DNA from 3 places in the Halomonas sp. 3F2F genome. Region 2 is predicted to be linked to each of the others. Evidence: predicted binding sites of a transcription regulator. Region 2 holds the regulator's gene; each other region holds the start of a gene.
The links. Region 2 encodes FNR, which switches genes on or off when oxygen is low (the NO sensors DNR and NnrR bind a similar motif). Its sites were predicted from a motif close to TTGATNTANATCAA; they were not measured.
Positions count from the first base shown of each region.

Region 1: cyoA (ubiquinol oxidase subunit II) is a predicted target of FNR. The motif match lies at 4,161-4,174, and genes of this name have one in related genera.
Region 3: INT21_RS18060 (OmpW/AlkL family protein) is a predicted target of FNR. The motif match lies at 991-1,004, and genes of this name have one in related genera.

Region 1 covers NZ_JABUZE010000017.1:99,289-106,181, reverse strand. The annotation lists gene cyoD (cytochrome o ubiquinol oxidase subunit IV) at 1-250, opposite strand, end outside; gene cyoC (cytochrome o ubiquinol oxidase subunit III) at 252-863, opposite strand; gene cyoB (cytochrome o ubiquinol oxidase subunit I) at 863-2,890, opposite strand; gene cyoA (ubiquinol oxidase subunit II) at 2,893-3,945, opposite strand; gene INT21_RS01850 (DeoR/GlpR family DNA-binding transcription regulator) at 4,219-4,986, opposite strand; gene INT21_RS01845 (outer membrane protein OmpK) at 5,247-6,089, shown strand; gene INT21_RS01840 (NupC/NupG family nucleoside CNT transporter) at 6,123-6,893, shown strand, end outside.
Region 2 covers NZ_JABUZE010000088.1:25,360-32,252, reverse strand. The annotation lists gene INT21_RS10475 (sulfite exporter TauE/SafE family protein) at 1-522, shown strand, start outside; gene hemN (oxygen-independent coproporphyrinogen III oxidase) at 651-2,078, shown strand; gene fnr (fumarate/nitrate reduction transcriptional regulator Fnr) at 2,137-2,889, shown strand; gene ttcA (tRNA 2-thiocytidine(32) synthetase TtcA) at 2,876-3,841, opposite strand; gene INT21_RS10455 (DNA polymerase III subunit epsilon) at 3,908-4,558, opposite strand; gene INT21_RS10450 (putative nucleotidyltransferase substrate binding domain-containing protein) at 4,564-6,381, opposite strand.
Region 3 covers NZ_JABUZE010000181.1:24,594-31,486, forward strand. The annotation lists gene putP (sodium/proline symporter PutP) at 1-855, shown strand, start outside; gene INT21_RS18060 (OmpW/AlkL family protein) at 1,119-1,745, shown strand; gene INT21_RS18065 (YqcC family protein) at 1,873-2,205, opposite strand; gene INT21_RS18070 (DUF3549 family protein) at 2,491-3,543, shown strand; gene INT21_RS18075 (ATP-dependent zinc protease family protein) at 3,613-4,053, shown strand; gene rimK (30S ribosomal protein S6--L-glutamate ligase) at 4,094-5,002, shown strand; gene INT21_RS18085 (hypothetical protein) at 5,090-5,536, shown strand; gene INT21_RS18090 (SanA/YdcF family protein) at 5,538-6,311, opposite strand; gene sufT (putative Fe-S cluster assembly protein SufT) at 6,330-6,893, opposite strand, start outside.

The DNA.
Region 1 (6,893 bases), on a different contig from region 2:
TGAAAACGAAAGACATCACGTTCCACCCTTCGTCGGCGTTGGTGTTCATATGCATAAACATGACCAGCTGAACCAAAATCTGCAGCACGGCTGTTACTGCGATAACGACCACCGTCGTGACGGTGCCTAGCGCACCGCTCATCACGACCGCGAATGGAATCACGGTTAGCACTAAAGATAGCAGAAGCCCAGTCACATACGATTTAACGCTGCCATGGGAAGAAGTTGAATTAGATGAAGAATGGCTCATCTCACAGCACTCCCATTAAATAAACAAACGAGAAAACACAGATCCAGACGATATCCAGAAAGTGCCAGAATAGGCTTAGGCACAGAATTCTGGGACGAGTCATCGGTGTTAGCCCTTTGGTAGAAAGCTGCACCAACATGACGAGAATCCATACCAAACCAACAGTCACGTGCAGCCCGTGAGTACCCACCAGGGTGAAGAATGACGAGAGAAACGCACTCTGATCGGGCCCATACCCTTGATGAATCAAATGCTGGAACTCATAAACTTCCATGCCAACAAACGCCGCGCCCAGCAGGAAGGTTATCGCTAACCACGCCTTTACCTGGCCAATGCGCTCAGCATTCATGGCCAACACGCCTATGCCGAAAGTAAAGCTACTAAACAGCAGTAAGAAAGTTTCGACGAGCACGAAAGGCAGCTCGAAAATATCTGCCGCCGTCGGGCCGCCCGCCGTGCCCTTCATGAGCACAGCGTAGGTAGCAAACAGTGACCCGAAGATCACCAGATCGCTCATTAGATAGACCCAAAAGCCGAATAATTTGGTGCCGCTGGCATCATGGTGCTCATGGGGCTCAGACGTTGCGCCATGGTGTAGGGTATCGGTAGCCATTACGCTCGCGCCTCCGCATAGTTTGTCTGCTTACTCTCAGTTGAGTCACTGGCGGTCGGGGTGGTTTTGCGCTGCTGGTGCTCACGCTCAATCCGCGCCACTTCTGCGGCAGGCACGTAGTAGTCGATATCATCGTTGAAAACACGCGCTAAGAAGCTGATGACTACACCAAGCGCACCCACCGCGGCTAACCACCAGATATGCCATACCAGTGCAAAACCAAGTACCAGGGCAAACAAACTAATGACCGGCCCTGCCACGGTATTACGAGGCATGTGGATATCGGTATAAGGTGCTTCATCCAACTGCTCGTTGCTACGCTGTTTTTGCGACCAGAAACTGTCGATATCGCCAACTTCAGGCAAACGGGCAAAGTTGTAGAACGGTGCTGGTGATGACGTTGACCACTCCAATGTACGGCCATCCCATGGGTCGCCAGTCACATCGGCATTCAGCTTGCGATCACGAATGCTCACCCAGAACTGAATAATGGTGCAGGCAATGCCCATCATGATGATGACAGCACCTACCCAAGCCAGGATCATCCACGACTGCCATTCAGGGTTGGCGTAGGACTGCATGCGGCGCACCGCGCCAAAGAAGCTCAACACATAGAGCGGCATAAAGGCGACATAGAAGCCAATAAACCAACACCAGAATGAACGCTTGCCCCACTTCTCGCTAAGCGTGAAACCGAATGCTTTGGGGAACCAGTACGTTAAGCCCGCCATCATGCCAAACACCACGCCACCAATAATTACGTTGTGGAAGTGGGCAATCACGAACAGGCTGTTATGCAGTACAAAGTTGGCAGCGGGTAGCGCCAGCATCACGCCAGTCATACCGCCTAAGGTGAAAGTAATAATAAAGCCTAAGGTCCATAGCACCGGCGAGGTCAGTTCCAGGCTGCCGCGGAAGATAGTGAACAGCCAGTTGAATACTTTCACCCCGGTAGGAATGGCAATAATCATCGTCATGATGCCGAAGAAGGCGTTGACGTTAGCGCCAGCCCCCATGGTGAAGAAGTGGTGCAACCAGACAATAAACGACAGCAGCGTGATCGCCACTGTGGCCCATACCATGGTGGTGTAACCAAACAAACGTTTACGCGCGAAGGTCGCGATCACTTCAGAGAACACGCCAAAGGCTGGCAGGATCAGGATGTACACTTCCGGATGGCCCCAAGCCCAGATGAGGTTGACGTACATCATCATGTTGCCGCCAAAATCATTGGTGAAGAAGTGCATGCCGAAGTAGCGGTCTAGAGTTAACAGCGCGATCGTCGCGGTAAGAATCGGGAAAGAGGCAATAATCAGGACGTTGGCACAAAGCGATGTCCAGGTAAAAATAGGCATGCGGAACATAGTCATGCCTTTAGTGCGCATTTTCAGGATCGTGACAAAGAAATTAATCCCGGTGAGCGTCGTACCTATGCCGGATATTTGTAACGCCCATATCCAATAATCGACCCCCACACCAGGGCTAAACTCTATCCCCGAAAGCGGCGCGTAAGCGAGCCAACCCGTTTTGGCGAACTCTCCTACTACTAGGGAAATATTAACCAGAATCGCGGACACCGCGAACAGCCAAAAGCTCAGGTTATTCAAGAAAGGAAAAGCAACGTCGCGTGCGCCAATTTGCAGTGGCACCACCAGATTCATCAAGCCGATGACCATAGGCATCGCAACGAAAAAGATCATAATCACGCCATGGGCGGTAAAGATCTGATCATAGTGTTCAGGAGGGAGGTAACCCGCGGCCCCACCAGCAGCCATAGCCAACTGGGTACGCATCATAATGGCATCGGCAAAGCCGCGTAGCAGCATCACCAAGGCAACCACAAAATACATAATACCGAGCTTTTTGTGGTCAACGGAGGTAAACCACTCGTTCCACAGCCAGCCCCACTTTCGGTAATAAGTTAATGCGCCGATAAGCGCAGCACCGCCAATCGCCATCATGGCGGCAACGATCATAATGATCGGTTCGTGATACGGAATCGACTCTAACGTCAGTTTTCCAAACATGCTTAACCCCCCGCTTCAACGCTTGTGGGATGGCCGCTCATCGCGTGATCCTCACTAGCATGCTGATTGGTAACGTGGCCAAACGCGGCCTGATGATGGGTAGCGCCTGCGCTTTCTAGCTCGCCAGACTCGCCGTGGCTATCGTCAACATCACTGACGGCTTCGTGGTTAACATGGTCGCCATGACCGCCGTGCCCACTGCCGCCGGTATGAAAGCTGGTCAGAATCGACGTATAGAGCGCCGGAGAAATCTCAGAGAAGTACTCGACCGGGTGGTATTCACTCGGTTTGGCTAAATCGCTATAACGGTCGGGATAGGTCAGGGTTTCATTGGAAGCCCGCACGTTTTCAACCCACGCCTCAAATTCTTCAGGGGTGGTAACGTGAGCATCGAAGGTCATTCCTGAGAAGCCAGCACCGCTGTAATTAGTGGAACGGCCTGGATAAACGCCGACGTCGTCTGCAATGAGATGAACATCGTTATCCATACCCGCCATGGCATAAATTTGGCTGCCTAAGCGCGGAATAAAGAACGCATTCATCACCGAGCCAGAACTGACTCGAAAACGCACCGGCGTATCCACAGGAAAGGCAAGCTCGTTGACACTGGCAATGCCTTGTTCGGGGTAGATGAACAGCCATTTCCAGTCCAGCGCTACCACTTGGATTTCCATTGCGGCGGTATCGCTTTCGATGGGCTTATGGGGATCTAAACTATGGGAGGTTTTCCAGGTAAGAAACGCTAAGACAGCGATGATTAAACAGGGCACTGTCCATACCGCGACTTCAATCGCATTAGAGTGCGCCCAGTCGGGTAGGTATTTAGCAACATTGCGATTGCTGCGCCGATAACGCCAACCAAACAGCAGCGTCATCACTATCACCGGAATCACTACAATTAGCATCAGCCCAAATGAGGTCAGTATTAGCGAGCGTTGCTCAACGCCAATCTGCCCTTTGGGATCCAACAATGCAGAACTGCAGCCCGTTAACAACAGGCACAACATGACGAGCACGAATGTGCCTCGCCTGCGCCAGAGGGTATGTCGTTGCATGGTGTGATCTCGTCAGAGAGTTGTCCAAAACAGCGCACTATTTGACCAGCTGAATAGCTAGCTAAATAGCCCGCTAACTAACACCCCATACTTTTCCCAGAACAGTGAGTACGTATGCGTTGCTCCGGGAAAAATATGCGCTACCGAAGGGATTGGTAGCGAGTCATAGCCAATACACGCCACGCGCGCATAAACTAAGACTAAAGTATTTTCTATTGATCTGGATCAATCAGAAAGAGGCGCTTTGCCGCACCCTGTATACTTAAAAATATGTTAAGCGACTGTCACGCTGGGTGATGCATGAGGAAGGCAATCTTGTACTTTCGGTGCATGCTCATCGTCGGTCACGACAATATCGAAATCGGATAACGCGGCAAAATAGGCTGGGCGCACTAAACCAAATTTGCTGGCATCAACAATCAACAGGCGCTGCATAGCCGTCGCTATGGCAGCCTGTTTTGGCGCCACTTCATGAAAATGGAAACAACTAACCCCACGTTCGCAGTCCACTCCTGCGGCAGAGATCAGTGCTTTATTAATGCCTAAACGCTCAATCGCAGCACGCATACCATCACTACCAAACGATTGTGATGAGGCATAAAACAGTCCCCCTAGCAGCACTAACCGCACATTAGGCAGCGCGGCCACTGAGTTAGCCACGTTAAGGGCATACGTCACCACAGTGAGCTCGCGGAAATGGCTTAACTGACTAAGCAAAGGAATCAGTGTTGAACCACAGTCAATGAATAGCGTATCGCCATCTTCGATAAAGCTGGCAACTCGCTGACAGAGGCGGTGCTTAATCTGATAATGGCTCGCCTGTTGCTCAGTCAAGTCATACACCGGCGTTACGCCAGGATAGTTTGCCATGACCAAGCGACCGCCCAACAAGCTAATCGCCGAAGGCTGCGTAGTAACGTCCCGACGGATCGTCATTTCAGAAACACCGCACAGCTCAGCAGCATCGCGCAGATGCAATGTCCCCCCGCTGGCAAGCGCTTCTTGCAACATTGCCAAACGCTGAGCGCTTCGGTCATTCATGGCAAACCTCTCCTTTAATCCCAAGTTCAGGCGTTATTTGTTATCAGCGGTTAGTGGGTATCCAAGGCCTATGCTGAGCCAGCCCTCATTATATTTCCACTGTCAGACGCTGCTCTTCGACTATTTGAGAGTCATATCACATATACAAAGCGTTGATGGGGCAATACTTGCAAATCAACGTTAAAAAAATAACACTCAATGTTATAATTTTAACATCAACGCCAGCCCACACGACTCATAACAACCCTGTTGAGGCTTCCATGACTGCTCAAAACCCTTCTCGCTCTTCTTTCGTCACGCTTGGCGCTGGCGTTTTACTGGCTAGCTCTGCGCTGGTAACGCCAGCGTTAGCCAACGACACCCCCGCGTCACCAACGACGCCCCTTTGGTCGTTTGCCAACGTTTCGGTGAACTACTTGGATTGGTCTAACGGTACTGAAGCGCGTACCGCTAGTAACGCAGCAAAAAGCGACTTCACGTTTGTCGAAATCGAAGGCGGCGTAGGTTACAGCTGGGGCGAATTCTACGGTTTCTTCGATTTCGAGAACCCAACCAACGACCAGTTTGACGAATCCAGCGGTGGTAAAGACAACTTTCGTACCGCAGGCAAAATCACTTCGCATATTTATTTAGGCGACAGCCCGCTATCGATCTACGCGCACCTGTACGACTTCCGCGATTATGGTTTCAACGCTCGCGAGCAGGATCAAATTCTCGGCCTCGGCTACCGCACGACGTTCGACAACGGCCTATGGTTTAAACCGTTTATTGGCGCAGCACGTGTGCAGAGCGACGGCTACACTGGCATGAACGGCTTTATGGCGGGTTGGGTAGCAGGTTATGACTTCTCAGCGCTCAACCAGAACTTCAGCGTCACCAACTGGCATGAACAAACCTTTGGCCGTGACGACGAGTATCTGGAACAAAACTATGTGGGCGATAAAGCGGGGAGCGTAGGCACCAACGGCGCGCTTAGCTTGTGGTGGCATCCTTCTGAGCTAATTACCACTGGCGTGCAGTATCGCTACTCAGACAATAAGCTGGGTACCCCGAACGCTTACCAAAATGCGATGATTTACTCAGTAAAATTAAACTTACTGTAATCGCTCCACTTCACACGCTCGGAAGGTACCCACATGACTCTCATCATGAGCTTGGTAGGCATGGTTACGTTGGTAACCATCGCACTTATCTTCTCTTACGACCGTAAATCAATTCGGCTGCGCACCGTGCTTGGCGCGTTTGCCATCCAGGCGGGTATTGGTGCATTTGTACTTTATGTGCCCTTTGGCCAAGCAGTCCTGCAAGCCATTTCGTCCGGCGTTAGCCAAATATTGGTCTATGCCAATGACGGCATCGGCTTTCTGTTTGGCGGCTTAGCCGATGTCGATAACGTCGGCTTTGTTTTTGCCATAAAAGTACTGCCAGTGATTATCTTTTTCTCGTCACTCATTGCAGTGCTTTATTACATAGGCATTATGCAGTGGGTCATTCGGATTTTAGGTGGCGCGCTGCAAAAAGCACTCGGCACTTCTCGCACCGAATCGCTTTCTGCCACGGCAAATATCTTTGTTGGCCAAACCGAAGCGCCGCTGGTGGTACGTCCGTTTATCGCCCGCATGACGCCTTCGCAGCTATTTGCAGTGATGTGCGGTGGCCTGGCATCGGTGGCTGGTTCGGTATTGGCGGGCTACGCCGCCTTGGGCATTCCCATGGAATACTTGGTCGCCGCTTCGTTTATGGCGGCACCTGGCGGCCTCCTGTTCGCCAAACTCATCATGCCTGAAACTCAAGACGCGACCGATAGCGACAGCGTTTCTAAAGTAGAAGAAGAGCTTAAAGAGCAGGAAGACAAACCCGCCAACGTATTGGATGCAGCCGCGGCGGGCGCTACGTCAGGCATGAAA
Region 2 (6,893 bases):
GCCGGACGCATTCTCAGCTATATGGTGGCGGGTGCCATTGTTGCTGCACTTGGCACACTTATCTCACTTTCACCGTCTGCACGTGTTGCACTGCAGGCTTTCGCCGCATTGATGCTCATCCTAATGGCGCTCTATATCGCCAACTGGTGGAAAGGACTGCTGAAAGTAGAAGCGGTGGGAAGACACCTTTGGCGTTATATAGAGCCAGTAGGTAGACGCCTGATGCCTGTCGTGCATCTTCCTCAAGCCTTCGCCCTAGGGACGCTGTGGGGCTGGCTGCCCTGTGGTTTGGTTTACTCCATGCTAGCCTGGAGCTTAGCGATTGCAGACCCACTCGATGGCGCGCTGCTAATGGGTGCTTTTGGACTGGGTACACTCCCCGCTCTGCTGGCAACAGGACTTGCAGCACAGCAGTTAAGCCATTTAATTCGCCACCCTGCCACTCGCAGCGTCGCTGCACTGTCGATTATCAGTTTCGCCCTTTGGCAACTATGGACGCTTATCTCCCTAACAACGCATTAGTCAGACCCTCCTATAGTTTGATATAGCTCAACGCATTCCAAGTGACACCGACGTAGCATGCCGAGAGAACACTGAGCGACGGCGCTCAGTCACTCCTTTTGTTTACTTCTCACTTCGGAGCGCTCGCCATGCCCGTTCATGCCACTGCTGCCTTCTCACCTACCAACACGGAAGTGTCTGGGGCTAATGCCTGGGATGAAACGCTACTGCGTCGCTATGACAAAAGTGGCCCACGTTACACATCCTACCCAACAGCTCTCGCGTTTCATGAGCAGTTCAGCGCCGATGACTTTACTCAGGCGCTAGCGCGCAGTAACGAGAGCCACCGTCCGCTATCCCTATATGTGCATGTGCCCTTTTGTCGAAAAATTTGCTTCTACTGTGCTTGCAATAAAATCGCAACGAAGAATACCGCCCTTGCGGAACCTTACCTTTCTCGGCTAGATCGGGAAATGGTGCTCACTGCCCGCCATTTAGACACTTCACGCCCGGTGCAACAGTTACACTGGGGAGGTGGTACGCCCACATTTCTAACCTTGGCACAGATGGGAGACCTGATTGATCGCCTAGATGCCCGTTTTGGTTTATCTAGCTCAGCCGATCGCGATTACGCTATTGAAATAGACCCTCGCGAAGCAGACGTATTTACTTTGCGCCACCTACAATCTCTCGGCTTTAATCGACTAAGCCTTGGCGTACAGGATTTAAACCTGCAGGTACAAAAAGCTATCAACCGCGTACAACCCCGGGTACTCACCGAAACGTTAATGGAAGAAGCTCACCGTCTTGGTTTTCGCTCACTCAATCTTGATTTGATTTATGGGCTGCCATTTCAAACCGAAAAAAGCTTTGCCGAGACGCTAAACCAAGTCATCGAACTCAACCCCGCACGGCTGTCGGTATTTAATTATGCGCACATGCCCACCCGCTTTGCGCCACAGCGACGCATTAACGAAACGGACCTTCCCAGCGCTGATGAAAAGCTGGCTATTTTGCATACCACCATAGAAATGCTGACTAATGCAGGCTATGTGCATATTGGCATGGATCACTTTGCACGACCTGACGATAGCCTAGCGATTGCACAGCGCAACGGCACCTTACAACGCAATTTTCAGGGCTACTCTAGCCATGCACAGTGCGATTTAGTTGGCTTAGGCGTATCCGCTATATCACGGGTTGACGACGTTTACGCACAAAACCCGACTCAGCTTGGCCAATATGAAGCAGCCTTAGATCAAGGTAAGCTGGCAACCGTCAAAGGATTAAGGTTAAATAAGGATGACCTAATACGAAGAGACGTGATTGAACGGCTAATGTGCGACATGCACATTGATCTAGCGGCAGTTGGAAGGCGTTGGCACATCGATGCTAGTGATTATTTTTCCACCGCAATTGAGCAATTGAAGACAGCTGAGCAAGACGGTTTAATCACTCGCCATCGGCAAGTTATTAGCGCCACCCCCACTGGGCGGCTGCTGATTCGCCATTTGGCGATGGCCTTTGATGCTCGCATAGCTGACCAGCCGACTCAGCGCTACTCTAAGATTGTATAAGCTTGTTGAGACGTCTTGCCTCTGGGCCTATGATGGCTAACGAGAAAGGGAGAATGATATGCCACACCCCGCCAGCCAACGACGCTCACTACTGCAAGAGGCGCGCTGTCAGACCTGTAGCCTAAGCTCGCTGTGTCTGCCGCTTGCCTTAGAGCTTGAGGATATGGGCCAGTTTGATGCCATCATTCGCCGCCGCGCACCGCTCAAAAAAGGCGAGCCCCTGTTTCGCCAGGGCGATCACTTCACCAGTGTGTATGCCGTCCGCTCAGGCAGCCTGAAACAGGTGACCAGCGAAGGGAACGGCAATGATCAGCTGACAAATTTCTACCTTCCCAGCGAACTAGTGGGATTGGACGGAATTGATGAAGAGCACTACCCCGGTAGCGTCATTGCACTGGAAACCACAACGGTATGTGAAATTCCATTTGATCGCTTGGACCTGCTTTCCGAAGAACTGCCCGAACTACGTGGCCAGCTTTATCGGAGCATGAGCAAAGAATTGCGGGATGACCGGCGCATGATGCGCTTGCTATCGCGTAAGACGGCCGATCAACGACTAGCCAGCTTTTTAGTCACCCTTTCAGACCGTTTTCGTCGACGTGGATACTCGCCTTATAGCTTCAGACTCTCCATGTCCCGCGCCGACATCGGCAATTACTTAGGCTTGGCGGTAGAGACGGTCAGCCGTATTCTTAGCCGCTTTCAACAGCAAGAGGTGGTGGCTGTTTCAGGGCGCGAGGTTAATATTTTAGATATGCGGCGCCTCATCACGCTAACTGAAGAGGAAGAACAGTCGGCTAGTCCACGCTAAGCGCCTGAATACGCCCTTCCATCAACGCCGCTTGTTTGGCTTCAAGGCCAGCAAAGTCAAATAAACGGCGGTCTGCTAGCTGGGAAGGCGCTACATTGGTCACCGCTTTAAACATGCTCTCTAGACGTCCTGGATGTTTTTTATCCCACTCAGCCAACATATCTTTGACAACTTGACGCTGGAGATTGGGCTGAGAGCCACATAAGTTGCAGGGAATAATCGGGAATTCCATTAGCCGAGCAAACTCTGCAATATCAGCCTCTTTGCAGTAGGCAAGGGGGCGAATGACAATATTCTTGCCATCGTCAGATAAAAGCTTGGGAGGCATTGCTTTCAAAGTGCCACCAAAGAACATGTTAAGAAATAACGTTTCTAAAATATCTTCACGATGATGCCCTAGGGCAATTTTCGTAGCCCCAATTTCCTCGGCAAACCCATAAAGAGAGCCACGTCTTAGTCGTGAGCAGAGCGCGCAGGTCGTTTTTCCTTCCGGGGTTTTCTCTTTCACCACCGAGTAGGTGTCACGCTCTAGAATGTGGTATTCAACCCCCATTTTATCTAGGTATTGGGGCAACACATGCTCCGGGAAGCCTGGCTGTTTTTGATCCATATTGACGGCGACCAGAGAGAAATTAACCGGCGCGTTGCGCTGCAGGTTAAGCAGTATCTCCAGCATCGTATAGCTATCTTTGCCGCCAGACAGGCACACCATCACCTTGTCACCTTCACCAATCATTTGATAATCAATGATGGCGTTGCCAACCTCTCGCCGTAAGCGCTTTTGTAGCTTATTAAATTCACGCTTCTGTTTAGCGGCGTGATGCTCGGATGGTGTCTGTGCGCTATTAACAGCAGGGCTGTCAACAGAAACAGTATCAGGCGCTGCGGGGTCAAAATAGTCAGGTTGTAGCATGGTGTAGGCACTGCCGATGGTAGAAGAAGCAGCGGGCATTCTAACAAGACTCACCACGTCCACCCAAGATAAACCCGTGGATTCATCCCATGAGGGTAGTAACGACTATCCCTGCTGGGCGATCTCGCGCTGCAAACGCAGATATAAAAGCGCGCTTGCGGTTGCATCCCCCAGCACTCCCATCCACTGAAGAGCGGGCATTTGCCAACGAGCGAGCGCTTCCGTCAAGTGGCCGTTCGTCTCACACTGCGGATGTAAGCGACGCAGTTGGCGATAGTGTAGCTTACCAACATCGACCTGGGCATTGGGCAAACCAAATCCCAACCCTGCTTTAAACAAAAGATTAAGGTGTTCCACCGAGCGGCCTAACTGCCAACCAATTAGCGGCCGATTACCGATGAATTCAGCTAGCGCCCCAAGATGCTCAGCGTTAGGCGCCAGCACCGTGTCCGTCGCATACAGCTGATGATGTCGCCGCAGCGCGGGGGCGTTGTTGTTCTGCTCTTCTGCCAGGGTAGCCACCCAGGCTCGGCTGGTCTGCACTCTCCCTGGGCTTAAGACAACAGCAGCGACGCTGACCACCGGCGCTTGGCCTGGGCTAGCCTGGCAGGCAAGCGCCACCATTTCCTCCCCCATGTAGGGCTGAAACAGCCATGCGTAGGGGGAATCTGCCCAGCGTCGGCGGTCGCTTTCGCGCTGCATTAATGTACGCAGCGAGCCACTGAGTAGTGACATATGCCGGTCTAACAAGCGCATTCCGCTCACGAATACTCCAAATGATAACGATGGGAGAGCCGCTGCTTAAAATCTTTTACGATATGCAGCGCCTCACGCAGCAGATCACGCTCAAGGGACGAGAGTTCTTGCACCACCACACGGTTGCTGCGCTGCTGAGTCGACGCTTCTGCTGTCTGCAACTGCTGCTTTAAACGTAGTTCGGTAAACAGCGCCAGCGCCTCGCCCAGGTCATCCGCAAAACGGCGATCAAGACGACCATCTTCTGCTAAAGCGTCCAGGCGATCTAAGGTGGAAGTAGCATTAATGCGTCGCTCGAGGGCCATTGTGCGCACCCCATGAACAATGGGAAAAATACCGCCTTTTTTAATATCGATCCCATGCTGGGGCTTTTTTAAGGAGCCAAATAGCGTTAGCGGTGTTGAGAAACGCAGTGCAGCGCGCGCAAAGTAGGACAGCAATAGCTCATCCCGTGAGCAGCGTTCAAACAGCTCCGCACGCACGCTGTCTAGCAATTGCGGATTACCAGCCACACCATGGGCATCCAGTAAAATCGCCAGCTTCATTAGGCTATCGCCATCTCTTGCACTCACCCATTTAGCAATGTTGTTTTTCCATTGCGACACAGTGCCAACCCATTCAGGATTAGACACCATGATATTACCTGGGCATGGTGGGTAGCCGAGCTGAATCAGCGTTTGGGTAAGCGCATTCATGTCTTCGGCAAGCGAAGGCCATTGGCTGTCATCGGCTAAAATCAGGCCATTATCTTGATCTGTTTTAAGAATTTGTTCGCCGCGCCCTTCACTACCCATCACCATTAGGCAACTTTGGGAGTGATACTGCTCAGGAATAACAAATGACCACGCTTTATTGATGATTCGGCCATTCAACGCGGCCAGTAGGTCCATGGCAAAACGTAGTTTGACCCCTTGCGCCATAAGCGCATTCACCAATTCTGGCGTACGTTGGCTGGCAGCCGCCAATGCTTCTAAGCTACTTGCCTGCTCCACCTGCAGACTAACGACATAGCTACGGCTCGAAAAATAGCTAAGGACATCCGTTAGCTCCACCACCCCTTTCAGGGCGCCCTGTTCCATCACCACCACCCGCGTTACTTTATGCCGCGTCATCAGCACGAGCGCTTCAAATAAGTATTGATGGGGGGTAACGGTTACCAACGAGAAATGGGCCACATCCTCAACGGGCGCTGTATGCTCAAAGTTGTTCAGCACCACACCATTGAGCAAATCGGTTTTGGTGACAATGCCAAACTCCCCCTGGGTTTTGACTAGCAAACTATCTGCATGGCTATCGTTGAGCTGACGCACCGCGCTGGCAATATCTGTCGATGCATCCATGATAAGAGGTTCACGCATACATTCGCTGACCTTAGCCAACATAAAGCCGGCCATGGTCACGCCGCCTTCGGCACGCTTTTCAGTCATTAACCGCGCTTTGTGAGATAGCGACTGTTTGAAGAAATTTTCGAAGTCGGGATGATGACGGCATAGTTTTATAAATAGCGCCTTCGGCATCACATAGCACAAGCATTCTTGCTCAGCTTGGAAGCGATAGCGGCTTTTACCATTCAGAATACTAATGGCACCAAACAGATCACCAGCCGTGTAGTGCCCAATCCGTGCACTGGACGCTGGCAGGGTAGGATCCAGTTCAGCAACTTCGCCCTTGTGAATCAAAAATACCGATTCACCCGCTTGCCCCATCTCGATAATAATTTCATCACGATCAAAATAGGCGATGTCCATACCACGACGAACGTGGTCACGCCCTTCATCATCAATTAATGTGAAGGGCAATTGGGAAAGATCAACGTCAATCATGAGTGACCCCAGTTAATCGCGATGAAGAACACAATGGCTTAAGATTTGATTGCTTTTTAACCAACGCCTTTATTATACCTTTTGCTATACCGCTAACGTCGTAAAGACGTTCGTTTAGCGACCAAAGTAGCGACATGAATTAGCAAACTTGGCCATTTAATATACCACCTATTAAAAGTAGCAAACATTGCTTTTAAGCGACCCATAGACCATCGTCCTATCACCCAGGAAGAGAAACTAAAAAAATATCAAAAACAAGTATTTATTTTAAAAAACAAACATCACAATACGTACTGAAAGCTCATTGATACCAAAGTCTGGGATTTATTTTTTGCAATTATTGCCCACTATTAACAACGGGCTATACAGGATGTTCACGTGGCACTTGTTAAACACTTATCAAGGCACTGAAGAAAACCTTGCCAAACCATTAACCAGCAGAGCAACTTAACCAACAAGGTGATATGCGTCTAATCGCACTAAATCATCGCAGACAACTAAAAGAGCGGTTT
Region 3 (6,893 bases), on a different contig from region 2:
CTATTTGGCGAAGGCGGCGGTGGGTTCTCCCAAGCATCGCAGACGCTAAATGAAGTCGACCCCACCCTGCTATCCTGGACGTCAGGGCTGACCTTTATTGGCTGGCTCTCTGCGGTTACCTGGGGACTGGGGTACTTCGGTCAACCCCACATCATTGTGCGCTTTATGGCCATCCGGACGCTGAAAGATGTCCCGACTGCCCGTAATATCGGCATGAGCTGGATGCTTATTTCCCTGATTGGCGCGGTCTCTCTAGGTCTGTTTGGCCGGGCTTATGCAGTCCGCAACGGCATGGATATCGAGGATCCAGAAACGATCTTCATCATTCTGGCGAACCTGCTATTCCACCCGCTGGTCACCGGCTTCCTCTATGCGGCACTGCTTGCTGCAATTATGAGCACCATTTCCAGCCAATTGTTAGTATCGTCGTCCTCATTAACCGAAGATTTCTATCGCCTGTTCCTAAGAAAGGAAGCAACCGATAAAGAGTGCGTAAAGGTCGGTCGAATCTGTGTCGTACTGGTTGGTCTGGTGGCCGCTGTGATTGCGTCAAATCCGGACTCGCAAGTTCTTGGGCTCGTAAGTAATGCCTGGGCTGGCTTTGGCGCAGCATTTGGCCCGCTGATCATTCTGTCGCTAATGTGGTCTCGCACGAACGGAGCTGGCGCCATTGCAGGCATGGTAGTGGGTGCTGCTACCGTCATGATTTGGATTGCATTAGGCTGGAACGGAGAATTTATGGGTGGCCCCGGCGTGTACGAGATCATCCCTGGCTTCATCGCTGCCTTTATTGCCATCTTGGTGGTTAGTAGCATAACTGCCGATGCGGGTGAATATCAGCATATTGATCGCTAGACGAGCGTCAATGACACACTCAGCTTAATTAAACAATTAGCTGATTATTGAGGCCTTCCCATGCCACGGGAAGGCCTCTTTCACTTCTGACAGCCTCTTTTAAAAGCCCATTATTTAGCGGCGGCGCTCCACTCTTTGCCCCAGGTCAATAACCTGCCCTCCTCTACCCGATACACTCTTTGCATGGTTCGCGATCATGTCGAACAACGGTTCATGTTAACCACTCACTGCAAAGACTCACATTAATGGTCAGGAGCAATGCTATGCGCCATAACTCTCTTTCAACACTGCTCACCACTGGACTTGCAGCAGCCACATTGATGGCAAGCGGCCAAGTTTTAGCTTACGGCGCTGGCGATTTCTTTACTCGCGTGGGTGTTGCCAAAGTGGAGCCAAAAAGCGACAACGGTTCATTAGCCGGAGGCGCGTTCGCGGTTGATGTTCAGGATAAAACCGATTTCGCATTTACCCTGGGCTACCGCTTCCACGACAAAATGGGCATCGAATTACTGGCAGCCCTACCGTTTGAGCACGATATCGCCCTGAACGGTGATAATCTTGCCTCTACCAAGCACCTTCCACCAACTCTAACGCTCCAGTACTACCCGCTAGGTGGCACTGATGCGCGCGTACAGCCTTATGTCGGCGCAGGTATTAACTACACCTTTTTCTCTGATGAAGAGCTAGCCATAGGCGAACTGGAGCTGGACGACTCCTGGGGTGCCGCTGCTCAAGTGGGTATCGATTTGCTTATCGATGAAAACTGGGCACTTAACGCAGCCGCGTGGTATATCGACATCGATACTGACGCGACCGTTAACGGTGCCGCTGCAGGCACGGTAGAGATTGATCCCTTAGTGGTTATGGCAGGCTTAAGCTATCGTTTCTAACACCGCTACAGCTGTGCTAGCGCCATAATCGCATGAAAAATGCCCAGTCCCGCTGCTTGCGGTGCTGGGCATTGTCTTTGCTGATACCCTCATCACACTAGGCTTCAGCTTCTCGTAGTAGCGCGACCTAGTTTTCGGTAACTAGCTGATCTATCTTTTCAACGGCTCGAACAACCAGTAGCTGGTCACTGGCACGAACTTTTTCCTGCATTAGATATGCAGCCACTGCCGGCGCTACATCGCACTTGGCAGGCATAGCGGCCTGGGCATCAATCAGTGCATTTAATCGAGCGATAAAAACAAATCGAATCCACTGAGGCAGCGACATCGTGTCGATACAGAAGGGTTGCTGACTATTAAATGCTGAAATATCAGGCGTTGGCATACGCCATAAGTTAGCGGCCTTCATAGTGGCTTCAAGCTCAAGAAGCGCGGTTTGAAGCTGTTGATGGACGCTCATAAGCACCTTTTCCATTTGAATCAGTAAAGCTTTATTATCCCAGCACTGTGGGTAAGTTGCCAACCGTCTGACAGAGTTTGTGTGTTATTCACAGATTCACAGAAAACCTGCAAGAGGCTGTGGATAAACTATGGAAAGATGTCGCTACTGTTACTCTCATGCGGGTTACACCATGTTGTGCAATTTTTAACCATTTTGATAATAAAGCACGGATTAATCAGCGTTTGCGGCTGACAGTGACACATCAGCAAGGTAGAGTGCAGGCTTGAAATGCGGAAGGATGTCATGCAACCAATCCAGACACTTGATGAGTTTTTTACACGTAGCGGCGCGGACGTTTCCCTCTACCATATGGGACGACGAGTAACGGACTGCCCACGAGAAACGCTGCGTGCATTCGAAAATGGCGAGATAGCCTGGCCGGAACCCTGGCAACAGCAGGCACGCCTTGGCGTAGTATTTCGTATGGGTGACATGCCTGAACCAGCCATCTGGTTTTTGGCGCTGCCGCTAGACGAACAAGGCAAGCTCTCCCCCGCCCAACGAGACGGTTTTATTAATCGCTTGCTCGAAACCCTTGGGAGAAATGCTGCGCAGCTAGAAAATAAACCGCTAGGCCAGGCAGAAACTGCTGACGTGGATCATCTAATGAAGGATAATCCGCTCGCTTTTTCGCCTGATATTACTTTTCAAGCAATGCTTAATGCTCAGGCCAGTTATGCATTAGAGCTTGCCGCTAGCCAACACTTAGAGCCTGTCGAGGCCTATCTTAGCGGCCAGCAGACCATTGACTGGCAAGCACTGGGGTTACAAGGCATCGCTGATTATGTGGTACGCCTCGACTTACCCACATCAGAAGCGCTAGCGCTGCGCCTTCCCCAGTTGCCCACTAGTGTCGCTCACTCGCTGTGCTATTGCCTGGAGCATAGGCCTCTTGCAGAGCCGCTGGTCAGTGCCTTACGGGCGCGTGGAGAGCAGGCAGCCATTGATGGTGACGTAGAAACCCTGTGCGCCTGCGTGCGCGCCGTGGGCTGTACTCCGTCAGTTAGTGTCGGCAAATGGTACTCAAGCCTCTTAACTGACCCCATTGCTTGCGGCCCAGATATTATCGCAGCCATTGCTGGCCGCGGGTGGTTATTGTTAGAAGACGCTGAACGTTTACCGTTGCTTTTACAGCGTTTAGCAGAAGACAAACGCACTAATTTTAATGCAGTCGTACGTGACCTTGCACTGATTCCCAGACTTCGCCTATTGGTTATGCTGACACTACGCGACGCGCCGCCTGACTCCGCGATTCAGCTAAGGCTAAGTGCGTTGATTAACCAAGCTAGAAGCTAGCTATTTATTTATGAGACGCTAGATCGACTCATTTCTTGATGACAAACCTTCATTTGCCAGGAGTATGCCGTGAAGGAATTACCCTATCAGGCCAAAGCAGTCATCGGCCGCCGTGAAATGGTGACGTTACCTGAATTAGGGCTTCACCTTTGCTGCAAAGCCGATACTGGCGCGCGCACCTCTGCTTTGCATGCCGAAGAGATTGACACTCATGAAGATGAGGATGGGCAGCTGTGGGTAAGTTTTATTACCCATAGCGGTGGCCCGCAAACGCCTGCCCACCGCTACCAGCTCCACTTGCACGACCGGCGGCGCGTTACCAGCTCTAATGGGCACAGCGAGTGGCGTTATGTGATTCGCACCCCGATGCAATTGGGTGAACTAAATTTTCCGGTTGAACTAACCCTGACTGACCGTAGCAATATGCGCCATCCCATGCTGCTTGGGCGCCGCGCTATGCGACGCTTGCTTATAGCCCCTGGGGCTGCATTTTTGCACGGCGAGCCTTAAACTAACTTATTAGCCATATTTTTTGGCCCCGGAGCCCTGCATGCATATTGCCCTGCTTTCGCGCAATCGCAATCTATATTCTACTCGCCGCCTTATTGAGGCCGCCGAGCAGCGTGGACACACCGCTCGCGTGGTCGACACGCTGCGCTGCTATATGAGCATCGCCTCCCACCATCCGTCGATTCATTATAAAGGCGCTGAAATCGAGCCCTTCGATGCCGTCATTCCTCGCATAGGGGCATCGGTTACCTTTTATGGCTGCGCCGTACTGCGCCAATTTGAAATGATGGGCACCTACGTTATAAATGATTCAGTAGCCATCACTCGTTCACGGGATAAGCTGCGCTCGCTACAGCTTCTCTCTAGAAAGGGGTTGGGCCTTCCCATCACGGGGTTCGCCCACTCTCCTGATGACATTCCTGACCTGATTACCATGGTCAAAGGTGCTCCGCTGGTCATCAAGCTACTGGAAGGAACGCAAGGTATCGGTGTTGTACTTGCTGAAACCAACCAGGCAGCTGAGTCGGTTATTCAAGCGTTTATGGGCATGAAAACCAACATCATGGTGCAGGAGTACATTAAAGAGGCGCGCGGTGCCGATATTCGCTGTCTGGTGATTGGCGATAAAGTGGTTGCGTCGATGAAGCGTCAGGCAGCCGAAGGTGAATTCCGTTCAAACCTGCATCGTGGGGGCACCGCCAGCGTCATCCGCATTACCCCCGAAGAGCGCTCAACGGCCATTCGAGCGGCAAAAGCCATGGGACTGCGCGTTGCAGGTGTCGACTTACTGCGCTCTAACCACGGGCCGGTGATTATGGAGGTCAACTCATCACCTGGATTACAAGGTATTGAGAATGCAACAGGCAAAGATATCGCCAGCATGATCATCGAACACATCGAAAAAAATGCCATGCCAGTGCGTAAAGCGCCACCCAAGCCTAAAGGCTAAGGCTTAATGCAAAAATAATCCGCATTAGGGGTGGCAAATTAGCGCTGCCACCCCCACAATCTGCGTCACCGAAGGAGGTAGACGCTCATGTTTCTCGACAATCGCCAAGTGGCGATGGACAGCGTGCTGGAAGCGCTGGCCGATAGCATTGATTATTTCCAGGATAATATTGAACGCCTGAGACCCACGCTGCGTGATGCACTGAAACCGCACTATACCGAGCGGTTAAACCAGATGCGTAAACTTCAGGAACTGGCCCGTGCGCACTTAAAAATGCTGCCTCGAGATGCTGACGTTGAGCGTGACGACTTTTTATGGCTATGGAGCCGTTTAAAAAGCTTTGTGGGCAACGATAGTCAGGTATTAATCAATGAGCTGTTGGAACAAGAGCGCGTACTGATGCAGGCCCTTTCAACGCTATTCACTCACCCCCTGCCCGACCCCATTGAGCCGGTAGTGGAAGAGTGCATGCAAGGTTGCCGCAAGCTAATACGCGAATTGTATAGCTTACAAAAGCGCAAAACGCATCGCTAGCCTATTGATCACCCGCCGCCTGCTCATGTGACGTCTCCGCCGACCTCACAAAGTAGTGGTAAATATCAAGGCCAACAGGGAGGCGAGACACTTCGCCGACGTTGCTACTAGCGTTTAATTCGATAGGTTCTGGAGAGCCTAGAAAGTAAGGCTCTCTTCCCCAAATATATAGATCACCTAACGTAGCGACCCGCGCCACCCATTCGCGCATTTTCAACCGCCACTCCCCGGCAGCAGATTTCTCTTCCGCCACACAGCCAGTTACATCCATTCCTAATGCGCGACCAATAAAAACCGCACGGGGAAGATGCCAGCTCTGAGTAACCAGCAACGCCTTATCTAACTGAAAGACATCTCTAGCGCGCGCAAGCGTGTCATAGGTACTGAACCCAGCAAAATCCATGGTGAGCTGGTCTGCTGGCACACCGCGACGATAAAGATCACGCCACATGGCGCGAGGCTCGTTATAGGCTTGAGTACGATTATCCCCAGAGATCAATAAATGACTGACCCGCTGATCGGCAATCAGGCGCGCTGAGGTTCGCATACGGGCGTTAAAGTGTGGGTTGCGAAAGCCGCTGCGTGTCCAGTTAGAGGTCCCAAATACGATCGCCACATCGGTTGGGCGGCACTCCGCAAAGCTGTCATCAATATAGCGTGCCGTACTAGCAACCACCCAAAAATTACCAACTATAAACAGCAATGTCGCCAGCAGCATAAGTGCTCCTAGCGACATCAAAAAACGTTTTATGTAACGTAATAGCAAGCTGTGCATCCAGCTCCCCATCAGGGGTTAAAACATGCCGAGCTCAAGCTTGGCTTCGTCGCTCATCATGTCACGGCTCCAGGGCGGGCTGAAGACAATTTCAGTATGCACCTTGTTAATCTGAGGCGCACCTAGGATTTTATTTCGCGCATCCGCCGCAATGACATCGCCCATTCCACAGCCTGGTGCGGTCAGCGTCATACGAATAGTGACCATCCGCTCGCCACTGATCAAGCGCTCAAGACGGCAACCATAGACCAACCCTAGATCAACAATATTAACCGGTATTTCGGGATCGAAGCAGGTACGCAACTGCTCCCAGACAAACTGTTCAATTTCTTCATCGCTGGCACTTTCAGGCAGCGTTGGGCGAGGCAATGGCTCGAGCCCCAAGGCATCCAAATTACGCCCTTCAATAAGATAAAGCCGCCCTTCATAGCCAACACTTACCGAGCTGCCCTTCGCTTGCATCACGCTGACAACGCTGTCTTCGGCCAGTGTCTCCGTTTTGCCAAACGGAATAGCAATGGCGTCAACATCACGCTGAAGCGGCAGTTTTTGACCACGTTCAAGGCTGGCCACTTGCTCAAT